4 regions of the Rahnella sp. GSA61A genome follow, and region 2 is predicted to be linked to each of the others. Evidence: predicted binding sites of a transcription regulator. Region 2 holds the regulator's gene; each other region holds the start of a gene.
The links. The regulator CRP, encoded in region 2, controls carbon source genes, mostly activating them, when cyclic AMP is high. The targets are predictions, from matches to a motif close to ATGTGANNNNNNTCACAT.
Positions count from the first base shown of each region.

Region 1 (8,027 bases), on a different contig from region 2:
CGCTGCGTCCGATAACATCTTCTTCGCGCAGGCCGGTATATTCCTCGCTCAGACGGTTAAAACGATGGATTTTGCCTTCCTGATCGATAATCACGATCACGGAGTTGGCTTCAGAAACCACCTGCTCAGCAAAGGTCAGACCGACTTCAAGGTCATGGGCGACAGACTCAGTGTCCTGATAGGCGGATGCCGTACCGGCCCAGGCTTTACTGTCGATTTTTCGCCCGACAAGATACAAACGCGCAGGGGATCCGAATAGCGTGATATCCAGGGTAAAACTCGAGGTGATCCCGGTGAGTTGCCTTATTTTCCCTGCCTGCCACTGCGTCAGAGAGATAGCAATATTGACGACGCCTTTCTCTGCGGATAACTCCAGGGCATTGCTGTCTGAACCCAGTCGCCAATATGGGCGTGGTGTACCAAAGTGCAGGTACAGGAGGGAAGCATCTTGAGAGTCGACCATGAATGTTTCTCCGCAAAGAACGCTATACGCCGCCAGTGTGGCGACGGGCGACAGTCAGCACAGACGGAGCTTACTCTGTTCAGCACATTCGCCACGTTCCGTAAAAAAACGGACAGGGGCGGAATGGCGTAACACATTGAATTTAAGGTTAGCCACTGCCAGTTATATATCCAGTTACCGGACAGAAATTACTGCTCAGAACAGGCGGTCTCCGTTACCGGAATACCGCCTGAGAGAGAAGGTTTTTGATTCTCTTCCGGGCCTGATGTCAGGCCCGGAAAGTTATTTCAGCAGGAAACTGGTTTGTTTCACATCCTGAGAATCTAACCCCACGAATACATTGAACTTTCCAGGCTCTGAAGCCCATTTCAATTTATCGTTGTAGAAGCGTAAATCTTTTTCGGTGATCGTAAAGGTAACAACTTTCTCTTCGCCTGGCTGCAGGTTGATTTTCTCAAAATTCTTCAACTCTTTAACCGGACGACTGATCGATGCCGTGACATCCTGCAGGTACATCTGGACGATCGTCGCACCGCTGACTTTGCCGGTGTTTTTCACCGTCACGCTGGCGGTGAGCGGGTGTCCGGCATCCATCGTGGTGGATGACAAACTCACGTCAGACACACCGAAGCTGGTGTAGCTCAGGCCATAACCGAACGGGAACAGCGGGCCGTTGGTGATATCAAAATAACGGGTGGTGTATTTATCTGGATGCTGAGGATTAAACGGACGGCCGGTATTGAGCACGCTATTGTACAAAGGAATTTGCCCGACTGAGCGTGGGAAGGTCATCGGCAGTTTGCCTGATGGATTGTAGTCTCCAAACAGAACGTCGGCAATCGCATGTCCGCCTTCGGTGCCACTGAACCAGGTTTCCAGCATGGCATCAGAAATTTCGTTTTCCCACGACAGGGTCAGCGGACGGCCATTCATTAACACGACAACCAGCGGTTTACCGGTGGCTTTCAATGCCTTGAGCAGGTCACGCTGGCTTTGCGGAATGTTAATTTCGGAACGGCTGGACGCTTCGTGCGCCATGCCTTGTGCTTCGCCGACTACGGCGACCACAACGTCAGCTTTTTCTGCTGTTTTCACCGCTTCGTCGATCATATCCTGCGGTTTGCGTGGATCGTTGATCACCTGTTTCTCGTAAGAGTTCAGGAAATCGACCAGAGCCTGATCGTTGGTGACGTTGGCACCGCGGGCATAGAGGATAGTGCCTTTATCACCGAGCACATCTTTCATCCCCTGCAACACAGTGACTGCCTGCGCTGCCTTACCGGCTGCCGACCAACTGCCCATCACATCACGCTTGCTGTCAGCCAGCGCGCCAACGACGGCAATCGTACCTTTTTTGTTTAACGGTAACGTTTGATTGTTATTTTTCAACAGCACCAGCGAGGTCCGTGCCACTTCGCGCGCCTCCTGGCGATGCAGACGGCTTTCGGCGTTGGTGTCAGCCGGATCGCTCGACTGCGGGCCTAAATGACGATATTCATCAACAAACAGCCCCATATCCCATTTCGCGGCCAGAACATCGCGAACGGCGCGGTCAATGTCTTTCTGGCTCACCATGCCGTCGGCAAGTAACCCTTTCAGGTACTTACCGTACATATTGTCAGCCATGTCCATATCGACACCGGCTTTCAGCGCCATCGCGGCCGCCTGACGATCGTCTTCGGCTACGCCATGTTTGACCAGCCCGCCAATGGCGCCGTGGTCGCTGACAGTCAGGCCCTTGAACTGCCAGTCATCGCGCAGAATATCTTTCAGCAGCCAGGTATTCGAGGTGGCAGGAATACCGTTAACGCTGTTCAGTGCCACCATCACACCGCCGGCACCCGCATCGACTGCCGCTTTATAAGGTGGCATGTAATCGTTGAACATGCGGGTCAGGCTCATGTCCACAGTGTTGTATTCGCGGCCGCCTTCGACAGCACCGTACAACGCATAGTGTTTGACGTTTGCCATGACGGCGTCAGGGGCAGACGGATCTTTGCCCTGATAACCGGTAACCATTTCATGCGCGAGGCGCGAGGTCAGATAGGTATCTTCGCCGAAACCTTCAGAAACACGGCCCCAGCGCGGATCACGGGTGATATCGACCATCGGTGAGAACGTCATGTTCAGGCCATCGGCTGCCGTTTCCTGGGCTGAAATACGTGCGCTGGTCGCCACCGCCTGCATATCCCAGCTCGCCGCCAGACCGAGGCTGATAGGGAAAATCGTGCGCTGCCCATGCACCACGTCATAGGCATAAAACGGAGGAATTTTCAGGCGGCTGTACTGCACCTGATCCTGCATACGGCGGATATCGGGCTTAGTTACCGTGTTAAACACGCCACCGACTTTACCGGCGCGGATGTCAGCCATGATGGCTTCTTTTTGGTACTCAGGCCCCACAGTGACCAGATTCAGCTGACCGATTTTTTCATCAAGGGTCATTTTTTTCATCAAATCGGCAATGAACGCGTTGCGCTCTTTCACCTGATCCTGAGGAATGCCCGTTGTTTCAACGGCGAGAGAAGAAGCAGAACTTACCAGTAACACTAACGCGCCAAGCATGTGATGCGTATTCATCGGAATTCCTTCAACCATAAGCAGGGGAGCCAAATCAGAGAAAATTCAGCAGCCTGAAGCAAACAAAGCAATGATCATTCTAAGAAAAGTATAGAGTGAGAATCTAATACGTCCCTTCAACTATTAGCAATGAATAGTTTAGACGCCAGCACAATATCTTTTTACCTTTCGGTACATCCCGCAATTTACAGGTAATCAGAATGATAGATACAAAAAGACATTCGATGCGTCACGCAAATTTTTATATTTAGGATTACATGACATCCGGCTGAACAAATAATCATCAGAAGTAACACGGGGGGAAAGCGCGGGATAACAAAAAGGGCAGAACATGCGGTTCTGCCCTTTAATAATCTGGAATATCCGCTAAGGAAATCGGATTAATAGTAGTAAGACATATCGGTCGGGGTTTTGCTCATGACATCAAAGAAAACGTCTTTGGTGTTTGCCCAGAATTGCGCGACGGCAACGGCTTTGTAGCTCATGCCCATCAGGCTCATGACAAAGAAACAGGTCACGGTGAGGCCGATACCACTGCAAACGAATGCCATGGTATTGCGGCTGGACTGGCGACAAACAATATTAAGCTGACTGGTGCAGAACATCAAAAAAGCGCTCAGCAATTCCCAGCGCATCATTAAAATCCCGGCAGTTAATGTACCCATCTATAAAATCCTTACTTACTACAGCCACTTGCACGAAGCCAAAATCAGCCGGAAGGCTGCTACGACGGGCGGGCAATGGGCTTTACAGAAGAAATGGTGAATTACAATTATGTGACGACGGTCACATTATATCACCGGATTTTATTTTTGAGTAAAAAATGTTCGCTAATAAAAAATAGGCATAACACATCAACTTATTTTGACGATGTGTTATGAAAAGTGGAGAAATCGTGATGTATTTTGAAGAGATAATTACGCGCCGTAACCCATCACTTGTAACAGGTGCTGAGCCTGCTGCACCGCTTCCTGCCGGTGCGCAACCCCCAGCTTCTGATACAGATTACGGATATGGGTTTTGATGGTCGTTGATGCAACGTCCAGCTCACCGGCAATCTGGTCATTACTGTAGCCGGAGTAAATCAGCCCCAGAACCTGCCACTCGCGCTGCGTCAGCGGACTGGTACGGATCAGTTCCGGCACTTGCGGATGGGTCAGCAGTTTGTTCACAAAGCCTTCGTCGAAATGCGCAAACTTGTGACGGTGATGCTGGTTAATTTCGCGCAAAATCTGCTGGGCGCGGCGCTGTTCCAGTTCCGGTAGCAGATTAAGCTGGATCAACTGGCGCAGTTGTTGCGCCATCATTTCCCCTTCGATGACGAAATGACTGACAAAACCGGTACGGTTCGCCAGCGCCAGCGCTTCGATCAATGCTTTTTGGGCGTCACTTTTGCGCCCGGTTTGCCAGTAAAGTAAGTTACTCAGCAGCAAATTGCGGTTCAGATCGCTGGTCAGGCGCAACTGCCGGGCATTCTGATTCAGTTCATCGAGCACCACTTCAGCTTCATCAAACTGTTCCAGCAAAATCTGTACGCGGGCAATATTTCGCCACTGGCCTTGCTGGAAATGGTTATCTGCCATGTCCGGTTTACGCGCCTGTTGCAGCCACTGGCGTGCAGCGTTTTTATCGCCAATCATCTGCCAGTAAATCACCCGCGGCTTATCGGTATTGGTCAGCCAGTCAATGTGATACTGACCGGTTTTCAGCAACGCTTCACAGCGCTGTAAATGGTGATGGGCGTTGTCGAGCTGACCGCGTGCCAGCGAACATTTCGCCAGCATTGCCAGGCATTGCAACTGCTGTTGTGGCTGGAAATTGCTCAGCACATTAAGCCCTTCACGCGCAGCTTCTTCTGCATCATCGAGCCGCGACCATGACCACAGCAGCTGGGAACGTAAACGCAATAAAAATTCGTGCATCGGCAACTGTTCAAGATGCTGTTCGCGCACCAGTTCAAAAGCGCGATCCTGCATCTCAAACGCGGCCTGCAAAAAACCCTGAGCAATCAGAATTTCACTCTGTTGCAGCAGCGCCCATAAGGCGTAGTGATAGGCTTCATAACGGCGGGCGATTTGCTCGGTCTGCTGCATCAGCGGCAGTGCGCGGGTGAGATCCCCTTTGCAGTGCTGGATTTCACCGGTCACGGACGTGGCCACAATGCGGCTGTAATAGCTTTCATAAGGCAGATAGCGCAGCGCCTCAGTGGCCAGTTTTTCCGCCTCATCCTGACGTCCGTCGTTGATAGCTACCTGTGCCCGCAGGGCATCAAACTCGGCCGCCAGTGCCTGTTCCATCACAATATTATGCTGTTTCATTTCGCTTTCAGCGCGGGCCAGCAACACCTCGACTTCAGCATAACGGTGCTGACTTTGTGCGAGCCATGCCTGCAACAACACCAGTTTAGGATTCTGAATCAGCCGGTCATAGGGCAGAGCGGCAAGACATTCTTCCAGCAACGCCAGCTCGCTTTGATTAAACAGGGCCCAGGCATGTTGCAGCAGAATATCGCGCAGCAGATTGGTGTCTTCGGCACCCAGCGCATGATGAATGGCTTCGGCCGGAAAACCTTGTGCCAGCCAGCCTTCGGCGGCAGCGCGGTGAATGGCAGGCAGCTCAGATGCCAGTTCCCACTGACAACGCTGACGCAGGAATGTGGCAAACAGCGGGTGGAAGTTAAACCATTCGCCGCTGTCATCCATACGGTTGATGAATAATCCCTGACGTTCCAGTTCTTCCAGCCGTTGCTGACCATTTTCGCTGCCGGTCAGGCGCACAATCAGCGCATCGTTCATTGAGCGCAACAGCGAGCAGCGCAGGAGAAAATCACGCGTCGGGGCATCAACGCGATCCAGCACTTCATCCACCAGATATTCAGAAAGATGGCTGGCATTCAGCCCGGCCAGTTTGCGTGCGGACTGCTGCGTCGAATGCTGTGAAGGGTGAGAAGACTGCCGCGCCGATAACGCAATCAGTTGCAAGGCGGTGGCCCAGCCCGCGACTTCGTCGCACAGCCGGCTGCTGTCTGCCTGATCAATCGGGTCTTTCAGCCGGTTGTCGAAAAATTGCTGTGTTTCCGGATGCGTAAAGGCCAGATGCGAGGCGTTGAGTTCCAGCAGTTGATCCCGCACACGCATATTGGCGATGCCCAGCGGTGGCAGGGTGCGTGAAAGCACCACCAGTGACAGGTTTTCCGGCTGATGGCGCAGGAAAAAACGCATCCCTTCATGAATGGCGTCATTGGAAATCAGATGGTAATCGTCGATCACCAGCAGCAGCGGGCTGTGCCAGTCGGAAAGCTCCACAAAAAGCTGGGCAAACAGCGCAGGTAAACTGGCGTACTGATGCTTGAGACTCAGCGCTTCGCTTTTGATGCAATGCCCGCCGCAGGCCTGCTGTACAGCAGCAATCAGATAGCTGGCAAAGCGCTCCGGCTGATTGTCGCTTTCATCAAGAGAATACCAGCCCAGATCGCTTTTACCTGCAGCCCAGTGCGCCACCAGCGTCGTTTTCCCATAACCCGCCGGACTGGCGACCAGGGTCAGACGATAATTTGGCGCAGTCGAGAGCTTCGTCAGCAGACGTTCCCGAACCACTGTATTTTGCTGCCGCACCGGGCGGCTCAATTTTGAAGGGATCAGCATTTTTTTCGATTCTTTTGACAGAAGGACAGAGGGGACGTTATTTATTTCACAGCGTGTAATTAATCACTTTTTCTAAAGTCCTCCTTTGAAACATTGATTGCAAGAATGTTACGTTTTTACATGCCGTTAAGTTGCTCTGCATCACACTTCTTAATACAAATTTTCAGGCATCTGCCCTGAACCTCCGTCTCCTCCGGCTACGCCCCGTTTCTCCTCCCTGCCTAATCTTTTACGGGAGGATGCCGCTCACCGACATACGCGTCAGCATAGTGATAATCAACACCAGACTTTCCCTACAAATTTCCGGATAAAGAGGCATGTGATGCAGGTGACTTTAGATAAGACGCAGTTTTTAGCCGCGCTGAAACGCCAGTGGCAAGGGTTCGGTTTGCAGCAGGCACAGGATATGACACCGCACCAGTGGTGGCAGGCCACCAGTGCCGCATTATCTGAACAACTGAGCGCGCAACCGGCACCGGCGGCGGCGAAACAGCCGCAACGGCACGTTAACTATATTTCGATGGAATTCCTGATCGGGCGCCTGACCGCGAATAATCTGATCAATCTCGGCTGGTACGACACGGTCAGTCAGGCGCTGAAAGAGCAGGGTGTCGAGCTGGCCGACGTACTGGAGCAGGAAACCGATCCGGCGCTGGGCAATGGCGGATTAGGCCGTCTGGCTGCCTGTTTCCTCGATTCCATGGCGACCGTCGGGCAACCGGCCACCGGCTACGGTCTGAACTATCAGTACGGTCTTTTCCGCCAGTCGTTCAGCGAAGGCAAACAACAGGAAGCGCCGGATAACTGGCATCGCGAATGCTATCCGTGGTTCAGCCACAACAGCTCACTGTCCGTCGATGTGGCGTTTGGTGGCAAACTGACAAAAAACGAAAAGGGCGCTGAACAGTGGCATCCGGCGTTTACCCTGCGCGGTGAAGCCTGGGATCTGCCGGTGGTCGGGTACAAAAATGGCGTTACCCAGCCGCTGCGCCTGTGGCAGGCCACTGACGTGCATCCGTTCGATCTGACGCTGTTCAATGACGGTGAATTTCTTAAAGCCGAGCAAAAAGGCATTGATGCGGCAAAACTCACCAAAGTGCTGTATCCGAATGACAATCACGACGCTGGTAAACGCCTGCGCCTGATGCAGCAGTATTTCCAGTGCGCCTGCTCGGTGGCCGATATCCTGCGCCGCCATCACTTCCTTGGCCGTAAAATTGAGGATTTACCGAAATTTGAAGTCATTCAGCTCAATGACACGCACCCGACCATTGCCATTCCTGAACTGTTGCGTATTTTGCTCGACGAACACCAGCTTGAATGGGACGCCGCCTGGGCGA
Region 1 covers NZ_JAHXYO010000007.1:3,662-11,688, reverse strand. The annotation lists gene pdeR (cyclic di-GMP phosphodiesterase) at 1-463, opposite strand, end outside; gene bglX (beta-glucosidase BglX) at 746-3,043, opposite strand; gene LC431_RS10865 (YjcB family protein) at 3,424-3,708, opposite strand; gene malT (HTH-type transcriptional regulator MalT) at 3,961-6,687, opposite strand; gene malP (maltodextrin phosphorylase) at 7,010-8,027, shown strand, end outside.
Region 1: the regulator CRP is predicted to act here: its motif matches at 3,818-3,835, upstream of LC431_RS10865 (YjcB family protein).

Region 2 (8,027 bases):
ATCAGCGCCTCGTCATCCAGCGAATACAGCAACGCTTTCCCGGCACCGGAGGCATGCAGTGGCAGACGGCTGCCAAGCGGCGCGCACATCCGCACCATCGACTGGCATTCCCGCTGGCCGATCAGTACCGCTTCGAAACCGTTGCGGATCGCCAGATTGGCCGTTTCGCCCGACAACAACATCAGGCGCTGCATATAAGGCGCGGCGACTGACAATACATCCCGGTTATGGATATAAGACGATCCGACCGTAAACGCCTGTAAGCCAATGTGCCACCAGCTCAGTTGCGCATCCTGATAAACAAAATCGGCCTCTTCCAGCACTTTCAGCAGTCGAAAGGTGGTGGAAAGGGGCAGCGACAAATTCTCTGCAATGTTGCTGACAGAAGAACTGCCGCCGGACTGCGCCAGATAATTCAACACCGCAATGCCGCGTTCTAAGGCCTGAGCGCCCTTTTGCGAACCAGAACCAGGCTGGCTAGGACGCCCCCGTTTTTTTACTTCGGCCATCTCACATTTCTCCAGCATCAGGCGCTGAGCGCCCGCGTTTCGCTTGTTTTCAGATGCTTGTATCTTATGCAAGATGCTTTATAGCGTCACGACTTTAATCCCGCCGCAACGGGTAAAATAAGCTGATAGCCCTGAGGTAACTGACTGATATCACAGTTGTCTGCGCCGCCACGATCGACGGTGAGAAAATTCGTCACCGTCTCAAACGCAAACAGCGGATGGTGCCAGACATTCCGGTGATAATTCACGCCCTGCAGGCCGTTGGTGATAAAGGCTTTCAGCGTGGAGATGTCCGGCGTCTCGCCCCCTGCCGCAACAATCACGATAAAGCGCTCGCCCTGCATCGGCACAAACGCCTGTGAACCGAGCGGGTGTTTTTCGAGTTGCGTCACCACAATGGGCAACGGTGCTGGCTGGGCGCGGTTGATGCTGACCAGCGGGCGATCCTGCCCGAGGATTTCCACGTTGGTCAGATCGTGGTACCGCTCAACCTTGCCGTCGTTGATATGAAAAAAATCGCGACCTGTCGTCTCAATCACATCGCCGTAAGCCGCGAAGGCCGCCTGGGTCAGCGGGTAAACCGGAAGTTCCATGGCATTCATCCCTGCATTTAAAATAAAACCGGTGAGATAAGCCCGCCAGATTGGCGGATTTATCCTCAATGCAATTACTGTAGAAACTTTTTCCAACTTGCTCAATCGAAATATGGAAAAAGATTCCATAAAATTGATGAAGTCCACAATTCTCATCCGGTTAAATCTATAAAATCTTTTTCATTCAATGCATTAACATTACTTCGGGTGACCTATGCTGGATGAGGAGTCGATTAAAACCTTTATGCACGTCGCACAAACAGGCAGCTTTTCCCGCGCGGCAGAGATGCTGCATAAAACGCCCGCGACCATCAGCTATCGAATTAAGATGCTGGAAGACAGTGCCGGGACGTTATTGCTCAACCGCACGACCCGTACGGTGTCGCTGACGCCCGCCGGACAGCATCTGCTTGAACGATGTCGCCAGTGGCTAACCTGGCTGGAGGGTGTACCGGCAGAACTGCAGCAGATTAACGACGGCATTGAGCGCCAGCTGAATGTGGTGGTGAACAATCTGATGTACTGCCCTGAAACTCTGGCGGCGTTATTAAGCTGTCTGACGCAGCGCTACCCGTTCACGCAGTTCACTTTCACACGACAGATTTACATGGGGGTATGGGATACGCTGCTGTACGAAGATTTTCAGCTGGCGATTGGCGTCACCGGCACCGAATCTCTTTCTAACGCCGTGAATCTGCTGCCGCTGGGTGAAGTGGACTGGATTTTTGTTCATGCGCCCTTTCATCCGCTGCAGCACATCACTGGCATGCTGGAAGAAGCGGTGTTGCGTCAGTACATTGCCATCAATGTGGAAGACACCTCGCGCCATCTGAACAAGCGGGTAGCCTGGTTGCTGACCGGGCAACGGCAGATCATCGTGGCAGATGTGGCGACTAAACTGGCCTGTCACCTGAAGGGAATGGGTATCGGTTTTCTGCCGCGCCATCTGTGCCAGCCATATCTCGACAGCGGCGAGCTGATCGCCCGACAAATCCGCTATCCGCGCGCCCCTTCCCCGCTCAGTCTGGCGTGGAAAAAGGAGTACACAGGCAAGGCGCTGCATGACATTGTTTCTCTGTTCCACCAGAAGGACCCGCTGATCCAACCGTTGCTGGCGGGTTTAGAATAGTGATGCCCTCTTTGGCTTCGCGAATAAATATGGTAACAATAGGCTTAATTATGCGCAGCCTTGACGCCAGAACTTCGACCACAGAAAAGACCGCGTCTCGCCTGCCTGCATCACCTTTATGGAGAACAGCGCATTATGTCAGCCAAACATCCTGTTATTGCCGTGACCGGTTCGAGCGGTGCAGGCACCACGACCACCAGCGTGGCATTTCGTAAAATATTTCAGCAGCTTGGTTTGCGTGCGGCGGAACTGGAAGGCGACAGTTTTCATCATTTCACCCGTCCTGAAATGGATGCGGCAATACGCAAGGCGCGCGATCTGGGACGTCATATCAGCTACTTCGGGCCGGAAGCCAATGACTTTGGTTTGCTGGAAAAAAGCTTTATCGAATACGGTAAAACAGGCACTGGTCGTTCACGTAAGTATCTGCATACTTATGACGAAGCCGTTCCCTACAATCAGGTGCCGGGTACCTTTACGCCGTGGCAGGCGTTGCCGGAACCGACGGATATTTTGTTTTACGAAGGGTTACACGGTGGCGTGGTGGCGGACAAAATTGACGTTGCCGCGCAGGTCGACCTGCTGGTCGGCGTAGTGCCTATCGTCAACCTCGAATGGATCCAGAAACTGGTGCGCGATACCGGCGAGCGCGGGCATTCCCGTGAAGCGGTGATGGATTCCGTCGTGCGTTCGATGGATGACTATATCAATTACATTACGCCGCAGTTTTCCCGCACACACATCAATTTCCAGCGGGTACCCACCATCGACACCTCGAACCCGTTTGCCGCCAAAGCCATTCCGTCACTGGATGAAAGCTTTGTGGTGATTCATTTTCAGGGACTGGATGACATCGATTTCCCGTATCTGCTGGCCATGCTGCAAGGGTCGTTTATCTCGCACATCAAAACACTGGTGGTGCCGGGCGGCAAAATGGGGCTGGCGATGGAGCTGATCATGGCGCCGCTGGTGCAGCGCCTGATGGAAGGCAAGAAGATCGAGTAAACTTTATTCGGCTGCAATCACTTCAAAGCTGTGGGTGATTGTGGCCGCTTTCCCCAGCATCAGAGACACAGAACAGTATTTTTCGGCAGACAGGCTGACTGCGCGTTCAACAATCTTATCGGTCAGATCCTTACCGGTGACGATAAAATGCAGATTGATGTGAGTGAACAGACGCGGCGCTTCTTCGCGGCGTTGTGAGGTCAGCTTCACTTCACAATCACGCACGTCATTACGACCTTTTTGCAAAATTGACACCACGTCGATTGCACTACACCCCCCTGCGGACATCAGTAACATTTCCATCGGGCTTGGGGCTTTATCACCCGCGTTTCCATCCATTGAAATCTGATGACCCGATGCAGACTCACCTAAAAATGTCAGTCCTTCAACCCATTTGACACGTGCATGCATGAACTATTCTCCCGGTGAATAAACTTGTCGAAATCTGCTCTCAGAGTACCCTTTCACCTAAAATCTGGCAACGTAACCCGATCGCCATCATGCTGAAGCGAGACAACAGAAGACAGCATCTCAAACCTGTGCTACAAACAAAGCCGAAACATACTTTCCAGTAAATTGCGGTGACGGTTTTTGCGGTTTAAGTACAGAACCCACGGTGATGACAGCAATAAACAGGCTGTTGCACTCCGACATCCGCTTGCAGCATTTCTGGAGAGTTATATGCTGAAAGGGCGCTTTGGATTTGAAGTGCCGTACAGGGAACTCTGAGCCCTGTGATTTTGGGCAGCGATAACAACAGAGGATAATAGCAAATGGTTCTCGGCAAGCCACAAACAGACCCGACTCTTGAATGGTTCCTGTCTCACTGTCATATACATAAGTATCCTTCTAAAAGTACGCTGATTCACCAGGGTGAAAAAGCCGAAACGCTTTACTACATCGTGAAAGGGTCAGTTGCTGTCCTGATTAAAGATGAAGAAGGCAAGGAAATGATACTGTCCTACCTTAACCAAGGTGACTTCATCGGTGAGCTGGGACTCTTCGAAGAAGGTCAGGAACGCAGTGCCTGGGTACGTGCTAAAACTGCCTGTGAAGTGGCTGAAATTTCGTATAAAAAATTCCGCCAGCTGATTCAGGTTAACCCGGATATTCTGATGCGTCTCTCCGCGCAGATGGCCAACCGTCTGCAAGTGACGTCAGAGAAAGTCGGCAACCTTGCCTTCCTTGACGTTACCGGTCGTATCGCTCAAACCTTGCTCAATCTGGCTAAACAGCCTGATGCAATGACCCATCCGGACGGGATGCAAATCAAGATTACCCGCCAGGAAATTGGCCAAATCGTCGGTTGTTCACGTGAAACAGTCGGACGCATTCTCAAAATGCTGGAAGATCAAAGCCTGATCTCCGCACACGGTAAAACGATTGTCGTTTACGGCACACGTTAATCCCTCAAAAATTGGCGCGGCAAAACACTGTCGCGCCTTTTTTATGGGCTAAGCTTTACCCATGACGCTATGGCGAAGACTGTTTTACCATCCTGAAGTGAACTACGCGCTGCGCCAGACGCTGGTGTTGTGCTTACCTGTTGGCATTTGCTGGCTGTTTGGCAATTTGCAAATGGGCCTGCTGTTTTCCCTCTGCCCGGCCTGTTGTAACATCGCCGGTCTGGATACCCCGCATAAACGCTTTTTCAAACGCCTGCTCGTCGGCGGTTCACTCTTTGCCGTGAGCAGCCTTCTGCTGCAACTGATGCTCGAAAGCTGGCATATACCGCTGCCGCTGATCATGCTGTCGCTGGCGTTACTGCTCGGCGTCACCGGTGAAATCAGCCCGCTGCATGCGCGCCTGTTGCCCGGTGCGCTGGTGGCGACTATCTTCACGCTGAGTATGGTGGGCGTGCGCCCGATGTGGCAGGCCCCGGTGTTGTTCGCCGCTGGCACAGCCTGGTACGGATTGTTTAACTGGGCGTGGTTTCGTATTTCGGAAGAACAGCCGATGCGCGAAACGCTCAGCCAGCTCTATCTGCAACTCGCGGATTATTTCGAAGCCAAGTACAGCCTGCTGACGCAACACACCGATCCCGAAACCGCGTTACCCCCACTGCTAGCCCGCCAGCAGCAGGTTATCGACCTGATTGCCCTGCTTTATCAGCAATTACACATGTTGCCCCAGCACGGACATCATCATCACCATAAGCGGCTATTTCAGCGTTTTCAGGTGGCGCTCGATTTGCAGGAGCACATTACAGTGAGCCTGCATCAGCCGGAAGAAGTGCAGAAACTGGTGGAGGAAAGCCATGCCGAAGCGGTTATCCGCCGAAATGCACAGGTGATTTCCACCCGTCTTCGGGTGATTGCCGACGATATTCTTTATCACCGTTTATCCGGGCGCTTTACGATGGCCAATGAGCTGACCGCGCTGGAGAAAATCGCCGCGCGCAACCCGGACAATCCGGTAGGTCAGTTTTGTTATTACCATTTCAGCCGCATTGCCCGTCTGTTACGCACACAGCGGCCGTTGTACAAACGTGACCTGATGAACACCCAGCCGCGTTTGCCCTTCTGGCCCGCGCTGAAAAGCTATCTTTCCTTCAAATCCGTGGCACTGCGTAATGCCGCACGTTTGGGCATTATTCTGGCGATTGGCAGCAGTCTGGGTCTGTTCTTCAATTTGCCCAAACCCTACTGGATCTTGCTGACTATCATGTTGGTCAGCCAGAACGGTTATAACGCCACGCGGGTGAGGATCCAGCACCGTGCACTCGGTACGCTGGCCGGATTGCTGATTGCCTCAGGCTTGCTCAAACTGGAACTGCCGGAAGGCACCACGCTGCTGTGCATGCTGCTGATCACCCTGTTGTCCTATACCGTTCTGCGCAAAAACTACGGACTGGCGATGGTCGGCATGACGGTGACTGCAGTGTATACCCTGCAATTGCTGGCGATGAACGGCGTGCATTTTCTGGTACCACGACTGGTCGATACCCTGATCGGCTGCGCGCTGGCCTTTGGTGGCACTATCTGGTTGTGGCCGCAATGGCAAAGCGGTTTGCTGCGCCAGAATGCACACCAGGCGCTGGAAATCTATCAGGACGCTATCCGCCTGCTGCTCGAGGAAAGCCCCGACACCGCCAAACTGGCGTACACCCGTATGCAGGTCAATCAGGCGCACAATAAGCTGTTCACTTCGCTAAATCAGGCGATGCAGGAGCCGGGTTTTAACTCACATTATCTGGCGGATATGCGTTTGTGGGTGACGCACAGTCAGTTTGTGGTTGAGCATATCAACGCGATGACGATCCTCGCCCGCGAGCATTACATGCTGCCGGAAAAACTGGCGACGGAGTATTTACAGACCTGCGAAATCGCGCTGCAAAGCTGTCAACAACGACTGCTCTACGACGGGCCGGGCAGCGAGAACAACCTGTTTAATGCGCCGGAACTTCACCCGGATATGCCACTGACCGAAATGGAACGCCATCTGCGGCGCGTAATTTCACATCTCAGCGTGATGCATACCATCTCGTCACTGGCGTGGAAGCAGAGGCCGCATCATGGGATCTGGCTGACGCGGCGGGCGTGAAGGGGGAGACCCCTTTCAAATCCCCTTTTTACTGGCTTGCAGTCAGACTGCTTTTTGAAATTGAGAAAATTTCGGTTTCTCAAGTACGGATGCCGTGTACTGGCGTTCTTTTAAACGGATTGAGAAAGTTTCGGTTTTTCAATTGCCGTGTTCGCTTAACTCACCGAGCCGAAACCGACCAAAGAGGGCTAAGACGAGCCCTCTTTGGAATCTCCACGTCTTAAACTGCGCGCTTCGCTCGTAGGCTATGTTCCAGCAACCACAGCGACAGGCTGGAAATCTTGCCGCGTTGCGGTTCCTTCTCTCGGTCTTCGAGCCACTGGTCTCGAAGCCGCTCCGTTCAGCAAGATTTCTGATTCGCCCGCAGGATTCTAAATTCAAAAGCAGAAGGGTTTTATCTTTTAGAAATGTCGATTGGCGTGCTCAAAAATGGCACCGAATGAACGGTTCGAGACCTATGGCTCGAAGCCTGAAATTCGGGAATCGCGCAGCGATGACATTTTGCGCCACACACTAATGCGCCAGAACATGTCCGCCGTGCCCGCGACAGCGCGCAGTGAAAAAGCGAAGGGAGATCCAAGAGGGAAAAAGCACTTTTCCCTCTTGGTCGGTTTCGGCGCGAGAGGCCATGTGATAAATGTTAGTGAGAAACCGAAATTGTCTCGATCAAGCGTTTAAAGACGGAGGCGTGGGGATCACCCCCCACAAACTTTCCCCACGGCTTTCTCAAACCTTTCCATCCCTTCTTCAATATCCGCGAAGTCGATAACAAGCGATGGCGCAAACCGCATCACGTTTGGTCCGGCGACCAGCATCATCAATCCGAATTCTGCCGCGGCGGCATGGAATTCTCCGGCGCGGTTTTTATACGCATCAGAAAGCTCGGCGCCGATCAGCAAACCCTGGCCGCGGAACTCGCTGAAGATGTGATATTTCTGGTTGATGGCCTCCAGCGCGCTGATGAATTTCTCGCGGCGCTCGTTGATCCCGGCCAGCACGTCTGGCGTATTGATGATATCCAGTGCAGCCTCAGCGACGGCGCAGGCCAGCGGGTTACCGCCGTAGGTGGTGCCGTGTTTGCCCGGTTCCATCACCGAGGCCACGTCTTCGGTTGCCAGCATGGCGGAAACCGGGAAACCGCCGCCGAGCGCTTTGGCAGTGGTCAGGATGTCTGGCGTCACGCCGTAATGCATGTAGCTGAACAACTTGCCGCTGCGCCCCATGCCGCTTTGTACTTCATCCAGCACC
Region 2 covers NZ_JAHXYO010000008.1:16,834-24,860, forward strand. The annotation lists gene allR (HTH-type transcriptional repressor AllR) at 1-509, opposite strand, end outside; gene LC431_RS12145 (ureidoglycolate lyase) at 596-1,102, opposite strand; gene allS (HTH-type transcriptional activator AllS) at 1,317-2,231, shown strand; gene LC431_RS12155 (phosphoribulokinase) at 2,367-3,236, shown strand; gene LC431_RS12160 (OsmC family protein) at 3,240-3,647, opposite strand; gene crp (cAMP-activated global transcriptional regulator CRP) at 4,010-4,642, shown strand; gene LC431_RS12170 (YccS/YhfK family putative transporter) at 4,704-6,779, shown strand; gene LC431_RS12175 (aspartate aminotransferase family protein) at 7,475-8,027, opposite strand, start outside.

Region 3 (8,027 bases), on a different contig from region 2:
ACGGCACCAACAGCATCAATATTTCCACCGCCAGCGCCTTTGTAGCGGCAGCGTGTGGGGCACGGGTGGCAAAACACGGCAACCGCAGCGTGTCCAGCCGTTCGGGCTCATCGGATTTACTGGCTGCTTTTGGCATCCGTCTGGATATGCCTGCGGAAGAATCCCGGGCCGCGCTGGATGATCTGGGTGTGTGTTTCCTGTTCGCGCCGCAATACCACACCGGTTTCCGCCATGCGATGCCGGTGCGTAAATCGCTGAAAACCCGCACGCTGTTTAACGTGCTCGGGCCGCTGATCAACCCGGCACGTCCGCCGCTGGCACTGATTGGCGTGTACAGCCCCGAACTGGTGCAGCCGATTGCAGAAACATTGCGGGCACTGGGTTATGAGCGTGCTGCGGTGGTTCACGGCGGCGGCATGGATGAAGTGGCGATCCACGCGGCAACGCAGGTTGCGGAGCTGAAAGACGGTCAAATAACCACTTACGAACTGACGCCACAGGACTTCGGTATGGATAATTATCCGATAGAATCCCTGCTGGGTGGCGAGCCGGAAGAAAACCGTGACATTCTGGCACGCTTATTACAAGGTAAAGGAGATCCGGCCCATGAAGCCGCGGTGGCCGTTAATGTAGCGATGTTACTGCGTCTGTTCGGTCAGGAAGATTTAAAGCAAAATGCACAACAGGCTTTGGACGTCATGCGCAGCGGTGAACCCTACCAGCGCGTGGTGGCATTGGCAGCAAGAGGATAAGTGATGCAGCAGGAAACCGTGCTCCACAAAATTGTTCGCGATAAAGAAATTTGGGTCGCGGCACGTAAAGATCAGCAACCGCTGGCCAGCTTTCAGAACGACATAACTCAGAGCCAGCGCAGTTTCTACCATGCCCTGCAAGGGGCAAGAACCGCCTTTATTCTGGAGTGCAAACAAGCGTCTCCGTCGAAAGGCAAGATCCGCGAAAACTTCGATCCGGTAGAAATCGCCAGTGTTTATAAAGACCATGCTTCCGCCATTTCAGTATTAACGGACGAAAAATACTTCCAGGGCAGTTTTGATTTTCTGCCGCTGGTGAGCAAAACCGTCACACAGCCTGTGCTGTGCAAAGATTTTATTATCGACCCGTATCAGATCCATCTGGCCCGTTTCTATCAGGCTGATGCGATTTTGCTGATGCTGTCAGTGCTCGATGACGATCAGTACGTTCAGCTCGCCGCGGTTGCTCACAGCCTTAACATGGGGGTGCTGACGGAGGCCAGTAATGAAGAAGAACTGGATCGCGCCGTTAAACTGAAAGCCAAAGTCGTCGGTATCAATAACCGCGATTTGCGCGATTTGTCTATCGACCTGAACCGCACCCGTGAGCTGGCACCGCGCGTACCGCATGGCGTCACGGTCATCAGTGAATCAGGTATTAATACTTACGGACAAATCCGTGAACTGAGCCGCTTCGCCAATGGCTTCCTGATCGGCAGTGCGCTGATGTCGGAACAAGACCTGAGCAGTGCCGTTCGTCGCGTGCTGCTCGGTGAAAACAAGGTCTGTGGCCTGACCCGCGCTCAGGATGCCAAAGCCGCGCACGAAGCTGGTGCTATTTATGGCGGGCTGATTTTTGTTGAAGCCTCACCGCGTTTCGTGACACAGACGCAGGCGAAAGAAGTGCAGAACGGCGCACCGCTGAAGTATGTCGGCGTGTTCCGCGATGAAGAAATCACCACAGTGGCCCAGACGGCTCAGACATTAAACCTGGCCGCCGTGCAGCTTCATGGCGACGAAGATCAGGTTTATATCGATGCCCTGCGCACAGCCTTGCCGCAAACGGTTCAGATCTGGAAAGCGCTGAGCGTCAAAGAAACATTGCCAGCGCGCGACCTGAATCACGTGGATCGTTACGTCCTGGACAACGGCAAAGGGGGCACGGGTCACCGGTTCGACTGGAGCAAACTGGCCGGTCAGGATTTGAGCAATACCTTGCTCGCCGGTGGACTGAGCGCAGATAACTGCGTCGAAGCCGCACAACTCGGTTGCGCAGGCCTGGATTTCAACTCCGGTGTTGAAAGCGAGCCGGGCATCAAAGATGCCGGGAAAATTAATGCCGTATTCCAGACATTGCGGGCGTATTAAGCCGCACGCAATGACGCAAAAATTGACAGACAGGACGCGATAACATGACTTTACTTAATCCCTACTTTGGCGAATTTGGCGGCCAGTATGTCCCGCAAATTCTGATGCCTGCGCTGGCTCAGCTGGAAGAAGCTTTTGTCAGCGCACAGCGCGACCCTGAGTTTCAGGCCGAATTCATTGATTTACTGAAAAACTACGCAGGCCGCCCGACCGCGCTGACACTGTGTAAAAACCTGACCGCAGGCACCAAAACCAAGCTGTACCTTAAGCGTGAAGATTTGCTGCACGGCGGCGCGCACAAAACTAACCAGGTGTTGGGTCAGGCATTACTGGCCAAACGCATGGGCAAAACTGAAATCATCGCCGAAACCGGCGCGGGTCAGCACGGCGTGGCATCGGCACTGGCCTGTGCGCTGCTCGGCCTGAAATGCCGCATTTATATGGGCGCAAAAGACATTGAGCGTCAGTCGCCAAACGTGTTCCGTATGCGTCTGATGGGGGCTGAAGTGATTCCGGTACATAGCGGTTCTTCCACGCTGAAAGATGCCTGTAATGAGGCGCTGCGTGACTGGTCCGGCAGCTATGAAAAAGCCCACTACATGCTGGGCACGGCAGCAGGCCCGCATCCGTATCCGACCATCGTGCGTGAATTCCAGCGTATGATCGGCGAAGAAACCAAAGCGCAGATGCAGGAACGCGAAGGCTGCCTGCCGAATGCGGTGATTGCCTGCGTCGGCGGCGGCTCCAATGCGATCGGTATGTTTGCGGATTTCATCGACGACACCAGCGTGAAGCTGATTGGCGTTGAACCGGGTGGTCTGGGCATTGAAACCGGACAACACGGCGCGCCGCTCAAACACGGTCACGTCGGCATTTACTTCGGCATGAAAGCACCGATGATGCAGACGTCTGAAGGTCAGATTGAAGAATCCTACTCGATTTCAGCCGGTCTGGATTTCCCGTCCGTCGGCCCGCAACACGCGTTCCTCAACAGTATTGGTCGTGCAGAATATGTGTCGATTACCGATGATGAAGCGCTGGATGCCTTTAAAGAATTGTCCCGCCATGAAGGGATTATTCCTGCACTGGAATCCTCTCATGCGCTGGCTTACGCGCTGAAACTGATCAAGGAAACACCAGAAAAAGAACAGATTCTGGTGGTGAACCTGTCCGGCCGCGGCGACAAAGACATTTTCACCGTACACGACATCCTGACTGCCCGGGGAGAGATTTAATGGAACGTTATCAGCAATTATTCAAGCGTCTGGAAAGCAAAAAAGAAGGCGCATTTGTTCCTTTCGTCACGCTGGGCGATCCGGGCGTTGAGCTGTCACTGTCAATCATCGATACGCTGATCGAAGCCGGTGCCGACGCACTGGAACTGGGTGTACCGTTCTCCGATCCTCTGGCCGATGGCCCGACCATTCAGAATGCAAATCTGCGTGCTTTTGCTGCGGGTGTGACGCCAACGCAATGCTTCAACATGCTGGCCCGTATTCGCGAAAAGCATCCGGATATTCCGATTGGCCTGCTGATGTATGCCAACCTGGTGTTCCACAATGGTATTGAAACCTTCTATCAGCGTTGCGCTGAAGTGGGCGTCGATTCGGTGCTGGTTGCCGATGTGCCGTTTGAAGAATCTGCGCCATTCCGTGCGGCCGCGTTACGCCACGGCATCGCTCCTATCTTCATCTGTCCGCCAAATGCCTCTGACGATTTGCTGCGTGAGATTTCGTCTCATGGCCGCGGATACACTTACTTGCTGTCACGTGCAGGCGTGACAGGCACTGAAAAACGCGCGCTGACGCCGCTGAATCACTTGGTTGATAAGTTACGTGAATACAATGCCGCGCCACCCTTGCAGGGCTTTGGTATTTCCGAACCGTCACAGGTGAAAGAAACGCTGGCCGCAGGCGCAGCCGGTGCTATTTCCGGTTCAGCGACGGTGCGTATCATCGAAAACAATCAGCATCAGCCTTCTGAAATGCTGGCTCAGCTTTCCCGCTTTGTCAGTGAAATGAAGGCCGCGACCCGCGCTTAACCCTCTCTCAGACAGAACCTCAGTCATACAGTGACTAAGGTTCTGTTTCTTTTAATTTCTTACTTTTTTTTACCCCGCTTAATTTGTATTACCCATTTCAATAATCCAAACTAAAATTACTCTGCAGATCAATGATACTGTATGAGAGAGATATCATCTGCTCAGTTAACATGTTGTTTCTTTTGGTTTTATAACAAATCATGGAGAGTTATTTTATGAAGCTATTCAAAACATTGTCCGCATTCTGCATGGCAGCGGTTGTGGTCCTGGCGGTTGCCGCTTGTGCGCCGACCAAAAAATCAGAAGGAACCGGTGGTTACATCGATGACACCGTCGTCACCACAAAAGTAAAATCTGCCCTGCTGGCAGATAAGAGCATTAAATCCACTGAGATCAGTGTCGAGACCTTTAAAGGCCGCGTACAGTTGAGTGGTTTTGTGACGTCAACAGCAGATGCAAACCGTGCAGTTGAAGTGACTCGCGGCGTAGCCGGTGTGCGTTCAATTGAGAATGATATGCGACTGAAATAATCAGGAATGTAGCAAACTGAAAATCTAAGAGGCGCCGAAGCGCCTCTTTTTTGGACCGTCTTTCCGGAAATCAGAAACGATAGCCGGCGCCAAACATAAAGACCCATGGGTCGATCCGGGTGTTGATGTTTTGCTGCTCACCACCAGCTTTGAATTTGACTTCCGTATCAATATCCATCCACCAGACAGACATGTTAATTAACCAGTTATCGTCCAGGTTGTAATCCAGACCAGCCTGCGTTGCCACACCCCAGGAATCTTTGACGCTTAAATCAGACAGCCCGGCATCACGCCCGGTCTGGTTGAAATCCGCGTCATAAAATGTGGTGTAGTTGATACCTACTCCGAGGTACGGACGCAATTTGTCCTGACGGTCACCAAAGTAATACTGCGCCATCAGAGACGGCGGTAATTGTTTCACTTCTGCGATAGTCCCGGTACTTTGCAGACCGACTTTGTGCTGGAACGGTGTGGCTGCCAGCAACTCCATCCCGATATTGTCAGTGAACATGTAACCGAGGGTTAATCCCATCTGCGTGTTGTTATTGATATTAAATGAACCCAGACCCAGCACGTTGTCCGAGCCTTCTGTCGGACGAACTGTGGCTGTCCCTACGCGAAAAATCACATCCCCTGCCTGATGTGCGCTCGAGACTGCCGGAAATGCCGCTGCTGCCACTAATGCCCAATATGCTGCTTTCATTGTCCCTTCCCTTTGTGTGGATTAGTTATCAACCGCGCGAATGATACCTACTCTTTGGTATGGTTTGATCAATGCGGGATCACATCTTTAAAACAAAAAGTAAGAAAATGCATCTTCCGCAAAGCGATCTAAATCTATAAAAACAAAGGAATTGATCTGCATCAAAAATGAGGAGATTTTGTTGTTTTGTTAACAGGTGATATTTCAGTTGCTAAAAAAAATGGTGCTGCGTAATTTGCATACTCATAGTTAGTTTTGGTTTGGTGCCGTAAGGAGTCGGTAACTTCCAAGATGGGCGAAATTAACAATCCTTGTATGACCTGTGGCGCATGCTGCGCTTATTTCCGCGTTTCATTTTATTGGGCTGAATCTGAAGAGGCTGGCGGCTGTGTTCCGCAGGCACTGACAGAGCAAGTCACCCCTTTTCTGAGTTGCATGCAAGGCACGAACAGTAAAACGCCGCGCTGTGTTGCCCTGGAGGGTGAAGTGGGACATGCGGTTTCCTGTTCTGTTTATCTCAACCGTCCGACACCGTGCCGCGAATTCGATCAGTCAGGGTTGAATGGCATCGGCAATGCCGCCTGCGATCGTGCCCGTGCGAAGTATGGCCTGCCCCCTCTGGATGTAAATTTACCGACGATTGATCTCAGCCACCTCAGTTGCGTTTAAGCAGAGATTGATCGACGGGTCTGACAGGAAATCAGCGCAAAACTATCGGCGGAGGGTATTTAAAGGGTACAATCCCCGCCTTATTGATTTTTGCTTTTTGCCAAGGAGCGTCCATGTCTATCACGGCCAGTACGTTGTACCGTGACAGTTATAATTTTATGCGTAATCAGATGAGTAGCGTTTTGGCGCTCTCGGTTCTGGCCGCATTAATCACCGTCATATTAAGCTGGGTTTTAAGTCCTTCATCTGAGCAGGTCGAGGCCATCGGGCAACTGATGAGTAACATGACCGGCATGAGCGTCGGCGATATGATGGGATATATTGAGCAGCAGATTACTCCGGAGCAGCAAAGCGCGATTTTCCGTTACAGCCTGGCCGCTCTGCTGTCAACGCTCGCCGGAAACGTTATTCTGGTCGGCGGCGTTCTGACGTTGATCCAACTGATTTCTCAGGGCGTTCGCGCCAGTATTACGCAAATTTTGAGTGCGTCATTGCCGGTGTTGCCACGTCTGGCCATTTTGCTGTTTATTTACAGCATCATGTTCCGTATCGGTCTGGCGCTGCTGTTTGTTCCGGCATTCCTGATTGCGATTGCCTGGTCAATGTCACCGGTTATTTCCTGTAAAGAGAATGCCGGCGTGTTCAAAGCAATGCGCCTGAGCACCCGCCTGGCCTTCAGCAATGTGCGTCTGGTCGCCCCGGCCGTGATGCTGTGGATTGTGGCGCAGGTGGTGCTGATGCTGTTTGTTGGCGTACTGAGTGCGCTGAATCCGATGATTGGTGCAGTGATCCTCGGCGCAGTGAGCAACCTGATCAGCGCCTTTATGCTGATTTATCTGTTCCGTCTTTACATGAAATTACATGCATAATATAGACATAACTTTTTCAGGGGCGCTCCGGCGCCCTTTTCTTTTGTCCGCGAAATGATTCCGGTATAGTCATCCCATACATAAAACATGGAATGAAGTATGAAGCAGCTCCTCGATTTTCTTCCCCTGATTGTCTTTTTTGTGGTTTATAAGCTTTACGATATTTTTGTCGCATCAGGCGCGTTAATTGCGGCCACCGCGTTAGCGTTAGTGATTACCTGGATTCTGTATCGCAAAATCGAGAAGATGACGTTAATCACCTTCGCGATGGTCGCTGTTTTCGGCACCCTGACACTGGTTTTCCATAATGACGAATTCATTAAATGGAAAGTGACAGTTATTTATATGCTGTTCTCCGGTGCATTACTGATCAGCCAGCTGGTTCTGAAAAAGCCGTTAATCCAGCGTATGTTGGGTAAAGAGCTGACATTGCCGGATCACGTATGGAATAAACTGAACGTCAGCTGGGCCATCTTTTTCCTGCTGTGCGGACTGGCCAATATCTATGTGGCCTTTTGGTTACCGCAGAATATCTGGGTTAACTTCAAGGTATTTGGCCTGACCGCACTGACGCTGGTATTCACCCTGCTGAGTGGCGTCTATATTTACCGGCATATGCCGGATGACGAAAAAAAATAAGCATTCTTCTGCACGGGCCTTTCTTTGAAAGGCCTTACTTTTTCAAATTGTTGAACTGTGTGAAGCCTATCGTATGAACGAAAAACATAGCTTACCCAATGGTGAAATGGTGTTGCGTACGCTGGCGATGCCAGCTGACACCAATGCGAATGGCGACATCTTTGGCGGATGGCTGATGTCGCAGATGGATATGGGCGGGGCGATTCAGGCGAAAGAAATCGCCAAAGGTCGCGTAGTGACCGTACGCGTTGACGGCATGACGTTTCTTAAACCCGTGGCTGTCGGGGATGTGGTGTGCTGCTACGCACGCTGTATTCGTACCGGTAACAGCTCGATCACCATCAACGTGGAAGTGTGGGTGAAGAAAGTCTCTTCTGAGCCCATCGGACAGCGTTACAGAGCCACTGAAGCGGTGTTTACGTATGTTGCTGTAGATGATGAAGGGAAATCGCGCCA
Region 3 covers NZ_JAHXYO010000006.1:349-8,375, reverse strand. The annotation lists partial or broken gene trpD (bifunctional anthranilate synthase glutamate amidotransferase component TrpG/anthranilate phosphoribosyltransferase TrpD) at 1-752, shown strand, start outside; gene trpCF (bifunctional indole-3-glycerol-phosphate synthase TrpC/phosphoribosylanthranilate isomerase TrpF) at 756-2,120, shown strand; gene trpB (tryptophan synthase subunit beta) at 2,165-3,355, shown strand; gene trpA (tryptophan synthase subunit alpha) at 3,355-4,161, shown strand; gene LC431_RS09605 (BON domain-containing protein) at 4,377-4,691, shown strand; gene ompW (outer membrane protein OmpW) at 4,762-5,394, opposite strand; gene LC431_RS09595 (YkgJ family cysteine cluster protein) at 5,686-6,063, shown strand; gene LC431_RS09590 (YciC family protein) at 6,177-6,932, shown strand; gene LC431_RS09585 (septation protein A) at 7,032-7,571, shown strand; gene yciA (acyl-CoA thioester hydrolase YciA) at 7,645-8,027, shown strand, end outside.
Region 3: the regulator CRP is predicted to act here: its motif matches at 5,544-5,561, upstream of ompW (outer membrane protein OmpW).

Region 4 (8,027 bases), on a different contig from region 2:
GATTTCCAGTCAATCAAACTCCTGTCGATATAACCCAGACACGAGGTACTACAGGAAAAATACTGCGGATTAATTGTTTGCATGTGTTTATCTGGTCTGAAAAATACGGTTAATGATGTCGACAGCATATGTCACCGTTTCCCGGACGCTGCGGAAATTATCATCCGGCCGCGTCCGTAACCGGCGGGTTTCTTCAATTTCCAGCGTTTTACATGCGTAATTCAGTAATGCGTCACTCATCGTCTTCCCCGACCAGAATAATGCGGATCCCCAATTTTTCGATGGCATCGCGGTATTGGCTGCTAAGCCCGCTGTCGGTGATCAGCGTATCGACCTTGCCTAAGTGGCACACCACATTCGGGCTTTTGCGGCCAAATTTTGACGAATCCACCAGCAGGAAAATACGCTCAGCCGCTTTACACATCGCCTGACTGACGCCGTGAACTTCGTTGAATGTGGTAACACCGCCGTCGAGATCGACGCCATCTGCGCCGATAAACAGTTTGTCGAAATTGAATTTATCAAACGCGCTTTCGGCCAGACTGCCGTGGAAGGAGGAGGATTTTTTGCGATAGGTGCCGCCCGGCATCAGGATGGTCTGGTCATTATCCAGTTCCACCAGCGCATTGACGATATGCAGGCTGTTGGTCATGACGGTGATGTTATTAAACTGACTGAGGAAAGGCACCATCTGCATCACGGTGCTGCCCGCATCAAAAATCAGCGAGTCGCCGTCCTGAATTTCCTGAATAGCTGCGCGGGCAATGCGCAATTTTTTTCCGGTATTAATGTGGGTTTTACGGTCGATAGGCTGGTCGCCTTCTTCACGGCTGAGCACCACACCGCCGTAAGTGCGGATTACTGCACCCTCTTCTTCCAGCAGGGTGAGATCTTTGCGGATAGTGGTGCCGGTTGTGGCGAAATGCGCGGCGAGATCGTCCACCGCCGTCTTTCCAAATTGCTGTAAATGCTCCAGTATCGCCGCCTGCCGTTGCTTAGGTTTCATCACGATTTTCGCTCAAATTTTAAGATAAATTCACAGCCATCATTCTTTTTGAAAGATAATAGCTTTTAAAGTGAAAATATCATGATTTCGGTTCAATCGCTAATGATAGTGCAGTTTGAATATTCGGATCTTTCGGGAAGATCACACCTGTCATCAATTGTTCCCGGCTCATGCCATTAAGCGACGTTACCGGCCGGGGGCGGGCGAAAATCGTCAGGCCGCGCAGTAAAAAGCCGTCACAGACTTTTTCTTGTTTATCGAAAGCCAGCGCCAGTACCACTCTCGGTTTGAAACGTCCGCCGGAACGCCCGACGCCCACATTTCCCTGTAAACACAGTCTGTCGAATGCCCGGTTAAAGCGCTGTAACTGCCACCAGCCGAGCGCGATTTGTGCCACCCAGGCCAGCACCGCACAGAATATTAATGCCGCAGTCGGGGTCATCATTTTCTCCTTAACATGATGTTGTTAATAACATGATGTTGTTAATGACAGAGTAATCCGCCCCTGCATAACAGAGGCGGAGCACATCAGAACATCACCTGTCCGCCGGTGATATTGATCGACTGACCGGTACAATACGAGGCTTTATCGCTGGCATAAAACAGCAGCATATCCAGCACATCCTGATAGTCGCACCCGCGTTTCAGAGGTACTTTATCGATGTAATACTGCTCGACTTCATCGGCCTGAATGCCCAGTTTTTTGGCGTATTGCGGTAATAATGACTGGAACATCGGCGATTTGAGTAAATTGCCCAGCATCAGCGAATGCACGGTAATACCGTACTCTGCCAGATCCAGCGCCAGAGACTGTGTCAGCCCCACGCCGCCGAATTTGGCCGCGCTGTAACCGGCATTATGTTTGCTGCCCACTTTGCCGGATTTGGAGTTGATCTGAATAATGCGTCCCGGAATACGGTCGCGGATCATCAGGCGCGAAAACTCACGGGCGCAAAGGAAATATCCCACCAGATTGACCTGCAACGAGAGATCAAAGTCGTTGAGGGCAAAATCCGTGATTGGCGATGCCTTCGCCATCCCTGCGCTGTATACCAGTAAACTGACCCTGCCGAACGTCTGATCCACCGCTTTCGCCAGTTGTTCTACGCTGGCTTCATTGGTGGCATCGACTGCAAATCCGAACGCCCTTTCCTCGCCAAACTGCCGGTTAATCTGCTCTGCCACCGATGCGGCATTCTTCTCATTCAAATCCGCCACCGCCACGCGATAGCCGGATTCAGCCAGCCCCTGACAGAGAAATGCGCCCAGCGTCTGCCCCCCGCCGATCACGACTGCAACCTGTTCCATAACTGACTCCTGACTCTGATAGTTAATCGATAAATTTCAATACGCTGCCCAGCGGAATATCGTCGGGCGTGGTGCCTTTTACATGTACGCTGCCGGGAAACTCAGCCTCGGCACTGCCGTCAAAACGCAGGGTGATATGCCCCAGCTCGCGCAGATTTTGCATCGCCACCTCTCCCACGGCGGTCACCGGATAACGCACATCAGCCAGTTCCATATACGCGCCACGATGCAATTCCCCTTCCATTTTCCCGGGCTGGTGAATGAAGCAATAATCCTGAATATCCGCTGGTGCCCCTTCACGGAAGGTGATCAGCATCTGGTCGGTTAAGGCTTCACGGGCGAAATCGCCGATTTGCGTAATAGTGGTTTGATAAATGGTTTGCACAGTGACTCCTTACTGGTAAATGAAAGCGGAAGCGGCCCAGGCGATAAGTACCGTCGGTGCGCCGGTCAGAAAACGGCTGACCAGCACCGAAGGCACGCCGACGCGCACGGTGTCCTGTTTGGCTTCGGCGAGCGAAAGTCCGACAGGAATGAAATCGCACGCCGCCTGAGCGTTGATGGCGAAAAGTGCAGGCAGCGCCAGATGTGGCGGGATATTGCCCAGCCCGATCTGCACCCCCACCAGCACGCCGATAACCTGCGCGATCACCGCGCCCGGGCCGAGGAAAGGAGAAAGCAACGGGAAGGAACAGATCAGCGCCAGCATCACCAACCCGACGGGGCTTTTCGCCAACGGCGTCAGCCCGTGCGCCACCAGATCACCCAGCCCGGAGGCCATAATGATGCCGATCAGCGCCGCCACGAACGCCATAAATGGCAGGATGGTTTTGAGCACGGTGTCGATGGTGTCGCGCCCGGCCTGGAATAAAACGGCTACGCCGGAGCCCATCCCCATCCCGACTTTCGCCAGCAGGCCGTCGCTTTGTTCGGTAATTTTTTTAGTGGTGTCGTAGTCGCGTCCTGCCGCAGCCGGTGCGGGTTTAGCCGCTGCGCTTACCGGCTCAGCCGCCTCTGCGCTTTCCAGCACGATGTCATGCTCACGGACACCGGAAACATAAATGTCTTCGGTAATAAATTGTGCCAGCGGGCCGGATTTACCGGTCGAATGGATATTAACCGTCGGGATGCGTCGCTTTGGGTAGATGCCGCAGCGCAGCGTGCCGCCACAGTCGATTACCGCCACACCGATTTCCTCTGCCGGTGGCTCACCTTCTTTAAAACCGTCTACCGTTTCCCAGCCGGTCAGTTCTGCCAGCTTGTCGACAATCGCCGGGCGCGTGCCCGCCGTGATATACATCACTTTTTTGCCGGGCACCGCCTCAATCAGCAACGGACCACCCCAGCCACCTTCACCCCGGTTAATGCGAATCGTAACGCTCATTTTCTGCTCCGCTTTTTAGAATTTGACCTGATTAGAATTGAACCTGATTACAACTGAACCTCACGATCAAGCTGAATGCCCATCTTGCGTTCAAAGATGCGGGTGGTGAGATCCGTTACCCAGCCGCGGAAGAAGTTAGTCACCATACCGACCAGGAAATAACTGACGGCCAGCGGCCCGAGCGGTAATCCCAGCGTGGTCAGTCCGCTGGCAACGCCGAGATACACAAACAGTTCGCCGGGGTTAATATGCGGGAAGAGTCCGTTCATGGAATGGCAGCTGTAGGAGCCTGCGGCGTAATAGCTGGGTTTGTAGATTTCAGGCATAAAACGCCCGAGGCTGAGGGTCATCGGATTGCAGAAAACAAAGGTGCCAATCACCGGTAACAGCAGATAACGTGAAACCGGATTTCCGGCACAACGCTGCGCCAGACGTTCGATCCGCCGCTGTCCGACAAACACGATCAGCGCGTTCATGACGACCAGCAAACTAATTAAGAGAGGCAGAATGCCGGTGACCATGCCGACAAACACCTCTCCCCCTTTTTGAAACAGGCCGATAAACCACTCGGCACCGTGCGTTATTACATCGATCATCATCTTCTCCTGTAGGGATACGTGGGTTTAAGCTTTCATGTTTTGTTACTCCACGCTGAAAATATAATCATATTGAATTTATATTAATTATATATTGATCACATTTTGAAAGTTTAATCTTTCAAATTGAAAGATAGATGTTCGAAGGAGTAGCACAGGCAAAGAAAGAAACGGGAGGGAAGGGAAAGAGGCGGGCCGGAGGATCGCCCCCGGCCGCTGATTTTTAAGAAATTACAGAAAGGAAAGCAGTAAACCGGATCACGCGGATACCGTAAAGCCGAGCATCATGCCGGTGTCTTCGTGTTCCAGCAGATGACAGTGCGCCATGTAAGCATGTTGTTTATCCGCCAGATGATTAAAGCACACCAGCACTTCGCTGCGGGCGCCTTCAACGCGCACGATGTCCTTCCAGCCCTGACGATGGGGCGCGACCGGCTGACCGTTTTCAGAAAGAATACGGAACTGTGTGCCGTGGATATGGAAAGGATGCAGCATCATGTCGCCTTCGCCCGAAAGGGTCCATTTCTCATACTGGCCTTGTTTCACATCGAAAGCGGGCAGGTTCATGTCGTAGGCTTTGCCGTTAATTTTGTTGCCCTGCATGAAATCATAACCACCGGACGATTGACTCATGTCCATTCCTGCCATACCGCCATGACCGTCGTGACCGGAACCGGACATACCCGGCATTGCGGCCATCCCGCCCCCGCCGTGATCCATGCTCATGCCGGCCATCGCCTTGTGGCCATAACGTTTCATCAGCGCCGCCATACCCTGCTGATCAAGCTGCGGATCCATCATCAGTTGCAGCCAGCGGGTCGGCAGATTATCCACTGACACCAGCGCCGGAAGCGGCACCAGCGTGTCCGGCAATGAACTGCCGCTTTGGGTCAGCGTCGGCTGAATGCGTAACACCGGCAACGGTTTGTCGAACGGTGCCAGCGTCATGCCCATTTGCTTCACCGGCAGCGTGACCAGATCAAAAGCTTTGCCGTCGCTGCAATCAATCAGCACTTCAAAACGCTCGCCCATCAGCAGCGGCAAATCGCTGACTTTCACCGGCTCAGGCAGGAAACCGCCGTCACTGGCGATGACATACATCGGCCGCTGATCGCTGGTGGCGATGTGCAGCGAACGTGCATTACAGCCATTGAGTAAACGAAAACGTACCCAGCCACGGGAAATTCCGTGCTGCGGATACACCGCGCCGTTGGTCAGCATGTGTTGCCCGAACCAGCCGACGGCGGCGGTCATGACGTCCATCTGATAATCGATTTTACCGGCGTCGTTCAGGCGCTTATCCTGCAAAATGACCGGAATATCATCCACGCCCCAGCGTTTTGGGATCTGCAACAGATCACTGCTTTCATCTTCGATCAGCACCAGCCCGGCGAGCCCCATCGCCACCTGATAACCGCTGGTCTGATGCGGATGCGGGTGGAACCAGCAGGTCGATGCGGGTTGATCAAGTTGCAAACTGACTTTGCGATTCTGGCCGGGTTCGATTAATCCCTGCGGCCCGCCATCCACGTCACCGGGAATTTCCAGCCCGTGCCAGTGAACGGTGCTGGCCACATCCAGCCGGTTATTGATGGTGACGCTGACCGGTTTCCCACGACGGATACGCAACGCGGGGCCGAGAAGATTACCGTTTACGCCCCAGGTTTCAGTGTTCACGCCGGGCAGAAACTGGCTCTGCCCGCGCTGTAATGTGAGCGTAATGGCGCTGCGGATATCCGGTTCGAGCAATGCCGGGATGGGCAATGCCGGGCGGTCAGCGGCGAGCGCGAAACGGCTCCAGCCGGGCAGCATACTGGCGGCGCCCATCAGGGTCGTCCACTTCACGAAATCGCGTCGGTTCATTTTTCGGTCCTTTTGAAGGGTGATAACCAGACAGATGGCGCAGGCGTGCCATAATAGTACGACAGCCTATTCCTTCCCCTAAGGGGAAGGTCAAGCGGTTCAGCGGTAAAAGAAATTTGGTGCCGCTCAGTGCAAATATGGTAACGTCCTTTTAACTGCCTGTGAGCCAAGTCCTTCTGACTTTCAATCTACAAGAACAAGAACACACCCATGAAAAAAACAACACTGTGTTTGTTATTACTGTCGCTGCTCGGTTTCTCCTCCGCCAGTCAGGCGCTGAGTGAATCAGAAGCGGAAGATCTGGCGGATCTGACGGCAGTCTTCGTTTATCTGAAAAATAACTGCGGTTACGAACAACTGCCGAACACCCAAATCAAACGGGCTATCGTGTTTTTCGCCCAGCAAAATCGCTGGGACCTGAGCAATTACAACAGCTTTAACATGCAGTCGATGGGCGAAGAAAGCTACCGTGATCTGAGTGGGATCGCCGTGCCTAAACCGACAAAATGTAAGTCTCTGGCCCGCGACTCGCTGAGTTTACTGGCCTACACCAACTGAATCCTGTCAGCCGTTTTTCAGCCGTGAGCTCCGTCATTCTGATGCCGGAGCCTGTTTGCTTTCCTCCCTGTCCCCCGATTTTTCGCACCACGCCTGCCTCGTCTACACTTAATCTACATTTACCTGTCTGAAATTCAACCGTGCATGGACAGGCAGAGTTAGCTATCATGTGCGCCCATTTTTATGGCTGCGATTGATCAGGAGAAACAACGACATGTCCCGGAACTCGTCATCCAAAGAAATATGGTATGAGACGCTGCACGCCCATTTTGGCCAGTACTTCAGCGTCGATAAAGAGTTATACCGAGAGAAAACCGATCATCAGGATCTGGTGATTTTCGAGAACGCGGCGCTGGGTCGCGTGATGGCGCTCGACGGCGTGGTGCAAACCACCGAGCGTGATGAATTCATTTACCACGAAATGCTGACCCACGTCCCGTTGTTCGCCCACGGCAGCGCCCGCAAGGTGCTGATCATTGGTGGCGGCGACGGCGCAATGCTGCGCGAAGTGTCTCGCCACAAAGGCGTGGAGTCGATCACGATGGTGGAAATTGATGCCGGCGTGGTGGAGTTTTGCCGCCAGTATCTGCCCAACCATAATGCCGGTTCTTATGACGATCCGCGTTTCAAACTGGTGATCGACGACGGCGTGAACTTCGTTAATCAGACCACTGAAACCTTCGACGTGATCATCTCCGACTGCACCGATCCCATCGGTCCCGGAGAAAGCCTGTTTACGTCGGCATTCTACGAAGGTTGTGCCCGTTGCCTCAATCCGGGCGGCATTTTCGTGGCACAAAATGGCGTGTGCTTCCTCCAGCAGGATGAAGCGGTGAACAGCCACACCAAACTGAGCCACTATTTCAGTGATGTCAGTTTCTATCAGGCCGCGATCCCGACCTATTACGGCGGCATCATGACCTTTGCCTGGGCGACCAACAGCCCGGAATATCGCCAGATTGACAGCAAAACCTTGCAGGCGCGTTTCGACGCCGCAGACATAACTTGCCGTTATTACAATCCGGCGATTCATCACGGCAGCTTTGCCCTGCCGCAATATTTACTGAATGCCCTGTCAGCCGCACGCTGATACAGCATCCATAAGGGGGTGAACTAAATTGCAAAAGCTGAAACTGCATGGCTTCAACAACCTGACCAAAAGCCTGAGTTTTTGTATCTACGATATCTGCTACGCCAAAACCGCAGATGATCGTGATGGCTACATTGCCTACATTGACAAAGAATATAACGCCAACCGTTTGACGGAAATTCTCACCGAAACCTGCTCCATTATCGGTGCCAATATCCTCAA
Region 4 covers NZ_JAHXYO010000001.1:196,002-204,028, forward strand. The annotation lists gene LC431_RS00885 (hypothetical protein) at 1-83, opposite strand, end outside; gene LC431_RS00890 (hypothetical protein) at 88-240, opposite strand; gene LC431_RS00895 (DNA-binding transcriptional repressor) at 233-1,006, opposite strand; gene gutM (transcriptional regulator GutM) at 1,086-1,448, opposite strand; gene srlD (sorbitol-6-phosphate dehydrogenase) at 1,535-2,314, opposite strand; gene srlB (PTS glucitol/sorbitol transporter subunit IIA) at 2,337-2,699, opposite strand; gene LC431_RS00915 (PTS glucitol/sorbitol transporter subunit IIB) at 2,709-3,698, opposite strand; gene LC431_RS00920 (PTS glucitol/sorbitol transporter subunit IIC) at 3,746-4,294, opposite strand; gene cueO (multicopper oxidase CueO) at 4,553-6,157, opposite strand; gene LC431_RS00930 (YacC family pilotin-like protein) at 6,368-6,715, shown strand; gene speE (polyamine aminopropyltransferase) at 6,930-7,805, shown strand; gene speD (adenosylmethionine decarboxylase) at 7,834-8,027, shown strand, end outside.
Region 4: the regulator CRP is predicted to act here: its motif matches at 4,381-4,398, upstream of LC431_RS00920 (PTS glucitol/sorbitol transporter subunit IIC).